DNA from 3 places in the Streptomyces sp. Je 1-332 genome. Region 3 is predicted to be linked to each of the others. Evidence: riboswitches for the same ligand, from Rfam matches in the RefSeq annotation. Region 3 holds a riboswitch; each other region holds the start of a gene.

Region 1 (3,269 bases), 1.9 Mb from region 3:
GACGGGAGAGTCATGCGTGCTGCTCCATGAAGTGCTGTGCTCGGGGGGTTCCGGCGAAGCGCAGAGGAGTGAACCCCTGTGCTTCGTCGGGCAGTTCACCGGTGGTCAGGGCGTGCGCCATCACGTCGCCGGTCACGGGCGTCAGGAGTACGCCGTTGCGGTAGTGCCCGGTGGCCAGCTGGAGGCCGGGCAGCGCGGTCGGGCCGAGCATCGGCGCGTTGTCGGGGGAGCCGGGGCGCAGGCCCGCCCGGGTCTCCGTCAGCGGCAGTTCCGTGATGCCCGGTACGAGCTCATGGGCGTCCCGGAGCAGCTCGTACACGCCGCCGGCCGTGACCGTCGTGTCCCAGCCGAGTTCCTCGCTGGTCGCGCCGACGACGAGCTCGCCGTTCTCGCGCGGCACCAGGTAGACGTGACTGCCGCGCACGACGGCGCGCACGGTGCGGCTCAGGAACGGCGCGTACCGCTGCGGCACGGTGAGCCGCAGCACCTGCCCCTTCACCGGGCGCACGGGCGGCAGTACGCCCTCCGGGACCCCGTCGAGGCGCCCGCTGAGGCTGCCTCCGGCGAGCACGGTGTGACCGGCCTCCAGGGCGGTGCCGTCGGCGAGGACGACTCCGGTGGCCCGGTCGGCCACGACCGTAAGGCGCTCCGCCCACGCGTGGTGGAAGATCACGCCCGCCCGCTCGCAGGCCAGGAGGAGCGCAGCGGCGAGTCTGCGAGGGTCGATCTGGTGATCGCCGTCGACCCGAAGCCCGCCCCGGACGCCCGGCGCGAGCATCGGCTCCAGACGGCGGCACTCGCGCCCGCTCAGCCACTCCGAAGCGAGCCCCGACCGCTGCTGAAGAGCGTGCAGCTCACGCAGGTGCGCACGGTCGTCGGAGTCGAGGGCGACGGCGAGCGTGCCGCTCGCGCGGTAGCCGAGATCGAGGCCGCTCGCCTCCGTCAGCTCGGCCGCGAAGTCGGGATAGCGCTGCGCGGAGGCCACGTTCAGGGCGAGCAGCGTCTGCTCCCCGTAGTGCAGCTCGGTGACGGCGGCCAGCATGCCCGCGGCCACCTGCGCCGCGCCGCCGCCGGGCTCGGGGTCCACGACCGCGACGGACAGGCCGCGCTGCGCCGCCCGCCAGGCCGTGACCAGGCCGATGATGCCGCCCCCGACGACCAGGACGTCGGTCGTGCTCGCGCCGGTCGTACTCGTCGTGTGGGGTGGTGTACGTGGATGCATGGGTGTCCAGCCCCTCCCTTCGCCGGCATGACCCGGATCAGGTTCGTACGGTCGGAGGCCGTCCAGCCTCCCTCTCAGCCCGGTGCGTCCGGGCTCCCGCGAGTGCTCTGCACGGCAACCTTAGCCTTTGGCGTCCCGGCGTAGTAGGGCAGCTGTGCGGTCAGGGGCTGTGACGGTGTGTCAGAGATCTCCCCGCCGCGCCCTGAGGCGCGCGCCATCCGCCGTCCTACAGTGATCGGGTGAGTGAGCAGCGGAGGCAGGAAGAGCGCCGGGTCGTCATCGCGGGCGCGGGGATGGCCGGCGTGCAGACCGCCGTGGCGCTGCGCGAGCAGGGGTTCACCGGTGCGGTCACCCTGATCGGCGCGGAACCCCACCAGCCGTACGACAGGCCGCCGCTGTCCAAGGCCGTGCTGCTCGGCAAGGCGGAGGGCTCCGCCTTCGACATCGACTTCGAGGCCCTCGGCATCGAGCTGAGCCTGGGCCACGAGGTCACGGGCGTGCGCCCCGCGGAGCACGAACTGGACACCGAGCGTGGCCCGGTCCCGTACGACGCCCTGGTCATCGCCACCGGCGCCGCGCCGATCCTGCTGCCCGGCGCCTCCGGGGTTCCCGGGGTCCATCTGCTGCGCACCCTGGACGACGCCGAGCGGCTGCGGCCCGTGCTCGCCGAACAGCGCCGCATCGTGGTCGTCGGCGCGGGCTGGATCGGCGCCGAGTTCGCGACCGCCGCGCGTGAGGCGGGCTGTTCGGTCACCGTCGTCGAGGCCGCGGAGCGACCGCTGGCCGGGGCCCTGCCCGCGGAGGTCGCGGCGCCCATGGCGGCTTGGTACGCCGACTCCGGGGCCGACCTGCGCACCCACGCGCGCGTGGACCGCGTCGAACCCGGCAGCGTCTTCCTGACCGACGGCACCCGGCTGCCCGCGGACGCGGTCGTCGTCGGCATCGGCGCACGCCCCGCCACGGCCTGGCTCGCGGACTCCGGCATCACCCTGGGCGCCCACCGGGAGGTCCTCGCCGACGACCACCTGCGGACCTCGGAGCCCGACGTGTACGCGGTCGGCGACTGCTCCTCCTTCCCTTCGGGAAGGTATGGCGAGCGCCTCCTCGTCCACCACTGGGACAACGCCCTGCAGGGCCCGCGCACGGTGGCGGCGAACATCATCGGCGATACCCCTTCGGCGTACGACCCCGTCCCGTACTTCTGGTCCGAGCAGTTCGGCCGCTTCGTCCAGTACGCCGGGCACCACGCCTCCGCCGACGAGCTGGTGTGGCGCGGCGACCCCTTGGGCGTCGCCTGGACCGTGTGCTGGCTGCGCGGGGGCGTCCTGGTGGCCGTCCTCGCGGTGGGCCGTCCCAGGGACCTGGCGCAGGGCCGCAAGCTGATCGAGGCGGGCGCAGGCCTCTCCGCCGAACTGGCCTCTGACCCCGCGGTCCCCCTGAAGAAGGCCGTGCTCCCGTAGCGGTTGCGTCGTGACCGGGGGGCCGCTGCCCGGCCGCTGTCGGTGCCCGGAGATACGCTTGACCCCGTGACCGAGATTGACGCAAAGACTGATGCTCTCGTCCCTGAGTGGCTCCACCTCCCCGACATCGCGGAAATGCTCGACGTCGAGGTGACGCGTGTGCGCCAGCTGGTCAAGGAGGGCCAGCTGATCGCCGTACGCCGTGGTGAGAACCGCGCGCTCCAGGTGCCGGCCGCCTTCATCGACGGCGACAAGATCGTCAAGGGCCTCACCGGCACCCTGACGCTCCTGAGGGACGACGGCTTCAACGACGAAGAGATGCTGGAGTGGCTCTTCACTCCCGACCCGACCCTGCCCGGCACGCCCGCGCAGGCCCTGAGCGAGAATCGCGGCACGGAGGTGAAGCGCCGCGCCCAGGCGCTCGCCGTCTGACCGACACGGAAAACCGTTGCGTACGGGCCGTGTGTCCCCCGGGACACACGGCCCGTAGGCCACCGACGACCCGGGGGGACCTCTTCATGGCCACCAAGCCTGCCCGCGAGCAGCTCGCCGACGCCCGCCTCTACCTCTGCGTGGATGCCCGCAAG
Region 2 (3,269 bases), 3.9 Mb from region 3:
GAACGGGCCGCGGTCTCGGGGTCGGGCTGCCCGCAGACCGCGCTGACGACAGCGATCCCGGCCGCGCCGCTTCCCCTGACCGCGGCGGCCTCGGACACGCCGATCCCGCCGATGGCCACGCAGGGCAGCGGGCTCTCCCGGACGATGCGGGCCAAGCCGCCCAGACCGAGCGGGGCGTCCGCGTCCGGCTTGGTGGCCTGCGGGAACACCGGACCGACACCGAGGTGATCGACGGCATCGGGTACGTGCGCCAGCTGCTCGGGACGGCTGACGGACAGGCCGACGTACGCGTACGGGCCGAGCTGGTGCCTGGCGGTCGTGGGGGAGACGTCCCGCTGCCCGAGGTGGATGCCGTCCGCGCCCAGCCAGACCGCCACGTCCAGGCGGTCATTGACGATCAAGGGGACGCCGGTGTCCGCGAGTTCGGCCTGGATCGACCGGCCGAGCGCGCACAGCGTGCGGTCGTCGGCGTCCGGATCGCGCAACTGGACAGCGGTGACACCGCCCTTGACGGCGGCTGCCACGGTGGCGGCTACGCCGCGGTCGCCGCAGAGCCGGGTGTCGGTGACGAGATACAGGGACAGGTCGAGTGGTGGTCGCATGGGTGCTCCTTGGGGTCTCCCGGCCGGGGGAGGGCGTGGGGGCGTGGGAGACGCATCGGGAGGTGCTGGGAAAGAGGTGCTGGGGAAAGAGGTGTAGGGAAAGGGGAGGGCACCTGACATGCAGGAACCTTGAGTTATCCACAGGGGTGGGGGTGTGTGTCCGAGAGGGCTGGCAGACTTGGTGTTGGGGTCGCCCCCCTGGGCGGGCGGGGGCTGATCAGCGGCTGATTAGCGGCTGATCAGCCGCTGACATCCAGGCCGACCGCCCACCGCAAAACCCCGCGACATCCCCAACACCCGCGAGCTCAACGCAGGTTGAGAGCCTCGGTGAGCCGGTCCGGGCTGAGCTCGTGCAGCGCGTCGATCAGTGCGACCGCGAACGTGCCGGGACCCGTCGAGCGGGTGGCGGCGGTTTCCGCGGCCACCGTGAGCAGGCCCGTCGCGGCAGTGGCGGCCAGCAGCGCGTCGCCGGTGACGGCTGTGCAAGCGGCCACCAGGGCGCCGAGGGAGCAGCCGGTTCCCGTCACCAGGGGCAGCAGCGGATGCCCATTGGTCACGCGCACCACTCGCGTCCCGTCGGTGAGGACGTCCTCCGGTCCGCTCACGGCGACCGTGCAGCCGTAGCGTCGGCTCAGCGCGCCGGCCGCGGCCAGCGCCGCTTCGGGGGCGTCCGTGCTGTCCACGCCGCGCCCGCCCGCGCCGCCGCCGTCCAGCGCCAGGATCTCGGATGGGTTACCGCGGACGACCGCCGGGGGTGCGCTCTCCAGGAGTTCGTGGGCGAGCTCGGTGCGCCAGGGCAGCGGGCCGACCGCCACCGGGTCGAGCACCCACGGGCGCCCGGCCCCGGCCGCTTCCTTGACCGCGACGCGCATCGCCTCAGCCGTCACGGAGGTCACCGTCCCCAGGTTGACCAGGACGCCTCCGGCCACTCGGGCCAGTGCTCCGGCCTCCTCCGCGCTGTGCACCATCGCGGGGGCGGCCCCCGCCGCGAGCAGCACGTTCGCGGTGAACTGCGACACCACGACGTTGGTCAGGCAGTGCACAAGGGGTGCGGAGGTCCGCACCGACGCGATCACGTCCGCCACAGCAGCACGGGAAACGGCAGGGCCGTTCCGGGCAGGTATGGAGGCACTCTCCATCGTCAACACCCTTCCTACGCCGGCATTACCCGGTCCAGGTTCATGCGGTCGGCGGAAAGGGGATCAAGTCCCGTCCGCCCTCTCAGCCCGGCTACTCCCGAGCTCCCGCGGTGGTCACCACGCAATGTACCTCCTCCGGGAACACGAGTTCGCACTCGGGGCTCCGCTCGGCTCGACAGAGCGGGGGCGGGTGCCGGACTTCGGGTGGTGCGGCCAAGTGACGCCGGTCGTCGTCGCCTGCGTGCGATCACTCGCGAAGTCGAGAGCGATACTCACCCGGGGCCGCACCTCGGGCACGTCGGAAGGCGCGGCTGAAGGCGTGCGGAGAGCCGTATCCGACCGCGCCGGAGATCGACTCGACCGGCTCATCGGTGTCGCGGAGCCGGACGGACGCCAGATCGATGCGCCACTGCGTCACGTACGCGCCCGGCGTCTGCCCGAGGGCGGATCGGAAACGCCTGGACAGCGTCGCCCGGGAAACGCTCGTCGCGGCGGCCAGGGTCTCCGTGGTCCAGGGGTGCCCCGGGCGGGCGTGCACGCAGGCCAGAGCCTCGCGCACGACCGGATCACGCATCGCTCCCAGCCATGAGCCGGACCGCTCCTGCGGGTGGCGGGCCAGCCAGGCGCGTACGAACTGGACGAGCAGCAGGTCGACGATGCTGTTGACGGCGGCGGTGGTGCCGATCTGCGGCTGTGCGAGCTCCGCGGCGAGAAGTTCGACGGTTCTTCTGAGCTGGGCGTTCTCCCGGGCCGTGACGTGCATCGGCCGAGCGAGAGAGGTGAGCACCGGTGTGCGCACCTCCGCGTCCTGCTCGTAGCGCAGCACGATCACCTCCGTCTGCACCGGCGCCGAGCCCAGCCGCAGGGCCCGGCCGTCGCGCAAGGACCGGGCCGCCGCCTCACGGTCGCAGGAACCCATCGTCACGCCGGCGCCCCCGGCTATCCCGTGAGCGGTGCCCGGCGACACCAGGACGGCGTCTCCGGCCTGTACCTGAAGTGGTTTCTCGCCTGGGACGTGGAGCCACATGGTGCCGCGGGACACCACATGCAGTGCCGCTCCTGGAGAGGAGTCCAGCCGCAGGCCCCAGGTTCCTCCGGCCTTCAGCACGACCCCGAGCGCCCCACGCGCACCGGAAACACGCAAGACCTCCGCCAGCACATCCATGGGTCCATTCTCGTCCACTGCCGCGAACCGCCCACCAGCGGGCGAGACACATGTGTCCTGTTCCCCAGCCTCAGGCCACGTCGAGAACGACCTTTCCGTGCACCTTCCGCGCGAACAGCGCTTGGACGGCGTCGTCCACGTCCTGCCAGCCGCCTCGCAGTCCGACGGGTGCCGAGAGCCTCCCGGCGGCCATGAGGCCCAGCAGCTCCGTCAACTCCCCGCTGGTCGGCGTCATGTCGCCGAAGGTGGCGATGCTGCGGGGTTCGCCGAAGCCGAACAAGGCCCCTGCCGGGAAGGTGGTTTCCTGCCCTGAGGAGTAACCGACCAGGTGGATGGTGCCGCCCTCGGCGAGGGAATTCCACG
Region 3 (3,269 bases):
TGCGGACGATCTCCTCGGCGACCAGCTCGCTGTTGGCCACCGTGCCCACGCTGCTCTGGGCGATCGAGAAGAGCAGAAGGAGGGGCAGCGCGGCGCCCGCGTAGGCCAGGACGAGGGTGTTGACGACCGAGGCGATGTGGTCGCGGCCGATGCGGATGGCCGCGCCGTACAGACCGCGCCAACCCATGGTGGGGTTGGCCTGATGCAGTTCCCAGACTGCGGACGTCTGCGTCACCGTCACATCGTCGAGCACGCCGAGCGAGCCGATGATGACGCCGGCGAGCAGCAGGCCGCTCATGTCGATGGACGGGTACAGACCGTGGATCAGGCCGGTGTTGTCGTCCGTGTTGCCGGTCAGCGAGGCCCAGCCGATGAAGAGCGAGCCGAGGAGGCCGATGAGGAGCAGCGAGATCAGCGTGCCGAGGACCGCGACCGATGTTCGCGCCGTCAGGCCGTGACACAGATAGAGCGCGATCAACATGATGGCGCTGGCCCCGATCACCGCCACGACCAGCGGGTTCGAGCCCTGCAGGATCGCGGGCAGGATGAAGAACGTCAGGACGAGGAAGCTCAACGCCAGGGCGACCAGGGCCATGACACCGCGCAACCGCCCCACCACGACGACGGCGAGCGCGAAGATCCCGGCGAGCAGCGCCATGGGGAGCTTGCGGTTCACGTCGGTGACCGAGTACTGGAGCGCCTCGGGAGCCGTCGGCTCATAGGCGACCACCACCTCCTGGCCCTGGCGCAACTGCCGCGGTGAGTCCGGCTGGACGATCTCGGTGAAGGTGCGGCCCTTGTCCTTGCCGCTGGTCACCTCGATCGTGGCCTTCTTGCAGATGCCCTCCGCGCGAGACTGGGCGGACTGCCCCTCGGCGGTGGAGGTGTCGCCGTTGGGCGGGGTCTGCGAGGCGTTCACGTCCTTGCAGGGGAGCTCCTGCACCTTCGTCACGTCCGCCGACTGGGTCTGCCGGTCGAAGCCGACTCCGGTGCGTTCGTGGCCCGGCGCGCCACCGGGCCAGAGCACCACGAGGCCCACGACCACCGCCGTCGCGAAAGGGATCAGCACGGCGGCGATGACCTTGCGCAGATGCTTGGAGACGGGCGCGGCCGGACCGTGGCTGTGGGAGTGCCCATGCGGGTCCGGAGGCACGTTCGGGACGGGCGGCTGGGACGGCGGCTGTGTCGAGGTCACTGCCCGATCATCGCAAGAACGGAGAGGGCCCTCTGTTCAGCGCGCCCGACATGACGCTAGCGTGGAGCCACCTTTGCAATCGCGGGAGCTCGGAGCACCGGGCTGAGAGGGCGCTGACCTCCGTACGAATCGGCACAAGAGTGCACGAACAGTACGGAATCCGCTGCGTCGACCGCCGAACCTGTTACCGGGTAATGCCGGCGTAGGGAGTAGGTCTCATGACCACATCGGACGCACGCACGCCTGCCTCGACGCAGAACGCGCAGAACACGCAGAACGCGCGGAACCAGAGCGACGAGGCCGGGAAGTCCATCGGCTGGCACAAGGCGTATGTCGAGGGTTCGCGCCCCGACCTGCGGGTGCCGGTCCGCCAGGTGCACCTCACCAACGGCAAGGCCGTGACCCTGTACGACACTTCGGGTCCTTACACCGACGAGTCCATCGACACCGACGTCCGCAGGGGCCTCGCGCCGCTGCGCGAGAACTGGATCATCGCCCGCGGCGACACCGAGGAGTACGTGGGCCGCCCGCCCCGCCCCGAGGACGACGGGATCAAGCACACCTCGCCGCGCGGAGGCCTGAAGAACCTCGACGCGGTCTTCCCCGGCCGCCCGCGCCAGCCCCGCCGGGGCCGCGGCGGCCAGGCGGTGACGCAGCTCGCGTATGCCCGCCGTGGCGAGATCACACCCGAGATGGAGTTCATCGGGATCCGCGAGAACCTCGACCCCGAGGTCGTGCGCGCGGAGGTCGCCGCGGGCCGCGCGGTGATCCCCGCCAACGTCAACCACCCGGAGATCGAGCCGATGATCATCGGCAAGAAGTTCCTGGTGAAGGTCAACGCCAACATCGGCAACTCCGCGGTCACCTCCTCCATCGAGGAGGAGGTGGACAAGATGACCTGGGCGACCAAGTGGGGCGCCGACACGGTCATGGACCTGTCCACCGGGCGCAACATCCACACCACCCGCGAATGGGTCCTGCGCAACTCCCCCGTGCCGATCGGCACCGTGCCGCTCTACCAGGCCCTGGAGAAGGTCGACGGCCAGGCCGAGGCGCTGACCTGGGAGATCTACAAGGACACGGTCATCGAGCAGGCCGAACAGGGCGTGGACTACATGACGGTGCACGCGGGCGTGCGCCTTCCGTACGTCCCGCTGACCGCCAATCGCAAGACCGGCATCGTCTCGCGCGGCGGCTCGATCATGGCGGCCTGGTGTCTCGCGCACCACAAGGAGAGCTTCCTCTACGAGAACTTCGAGGAGCTCTGCGAGATCCTCGCGTCGTACGACGTGACGTACTCGCTCGGCGACGGCCTGCGCCCAGGGTCGATCGCGGACGCCAACGACGAGGCGCAGTTCGCCGAGTTGGGCACCCTCGGGGAACTCAACACGATCGCCAAGCGTCATCACGTACAGACGATGATCGAGGGCCCCGGTCACGTCCCGATGCACAAGATCAAGGAGAACATCGACCTCCAGCAGGAGATCTGCGAAGAGGCGCCGTTCTACACGCTGGGCCCGCTGACCACCGACATCGCGCCCGCGTACGACCACATCACCTCCGGCATCGGCGCCGCGATGATCGGCTGGTGGGGCACGGCGATGCTCTGCTACGTCACGCCCAAGGAGCACCTGGGCCTGCCCAACCGCGACGACGTGAAGACCGGCGTCATCACGTACAAGATCGCGGCCCATGCGGCGGACCTCGCCAAGGGGCACCCGGGCGCGCAGGACTGGGACGACGCGCTCTCGGACGCCCGCTTCGAGTTCCGCTGGGAGGACCAGTTCAACCTGGCCCTCGACCCGGTCACGGCACGGGAGTTCCACGACGAGACGCTGCCGGCGGAGCCCGCGAAGACGGCGCACTTCTGCTCGATGTGCGGGCCGAAGTTCTGCTCGATGAAGATCTCGCACGACATCCGGCGTGAGCACGGCGGCACGCAGGAGGAGATCGCGGCGGGCATGGACCAGAAGTCCAAGGAGTTCGCGGCAGCAGGAAACCGGGTGTATCTGCCCATCGCCGACTGAGGCACGGTTCGCGCCGCGCTTCGGGCGGGCACCGCGCCCGCCCGAAG

The links. Region 3 has a riboswitch for thiamine pyrophosphate ahead of thiC (phosphomethylpyrimidine synthase ThiC). Riboswitches for the same ligand answer to the same signal wherever they lie in the genome.
Region 1: another riboswitch for thiamine pyrophosphate. It lies ahead of thiO (glycine oxidase ThiO); the one in region 3 lies ahead of thiC (phosphomethylpyrimidine synthase ThiC).
Region 2: another riboswitch for thiamine pyrophosphate. It lies ahead of thiM (hydroxyethylthiazole kinase); the one in region 3 lies ahead of thiC (phosphomethylpyrimidine synthase ThiC).

The regions. Positions count from the first base shown of each region.
Region 1 is NZ_CP160402.1:2,109,791-2,113,059, reverse strand. Features, by position in the region: gene thiS (sulfur carrier protein ThiS) at 1-14, opposite strand, end outside; gene thiO (glycine oxidase ThiO) at 11-1,222, opposite strand; TPP riboswitch at 1,220-1,332, opposite strand; gene ABXJ52_RS09825 (FAD-dependent oxidoreductase) at 1,516-2,682, shown strand; gene ABXJ52_RS09820 (Rv2175c family DNA-binding protein) at 2,749-3,114, shown strand; gene thiE (thiamine phosphate synthase) at 3,201-3,269, shown strand, end outside.
Region 2 is NZ_CP160402.1:194,258-197,526, reverse strand. Features, by position in the region: gene thiE (thiamine phosphate synthase) at 1-602, opposite strand, end outside; gene thiM (hydroxyethylthiazole kinase) at 908-1,687, opposite strand; TPP riboswitch at 1,735-1,860, opposite strand; gene ABXJ52_RS00965 (AraC family transcriptional regulator) at 1,989-2,906, opposite strand; gene ABXJ52_RS00960 (zinc-binding dehydrogenase) at 2,977-3,269, opposite strand, start outside.
Region 3 is NZ_CP160402.1:4,055,740-4,059,008, reverse strand. Features, by position in the region: gene ABXJ52_RS18325 (YibE/F family protein) at 1-1,195, opposite strand, end outside; TPP riboswitch at 1,267-1,421, shown strand; gene thiC (phosphomethylpyrimidine synthase ThiC) at 1,414-3,222, shown strand.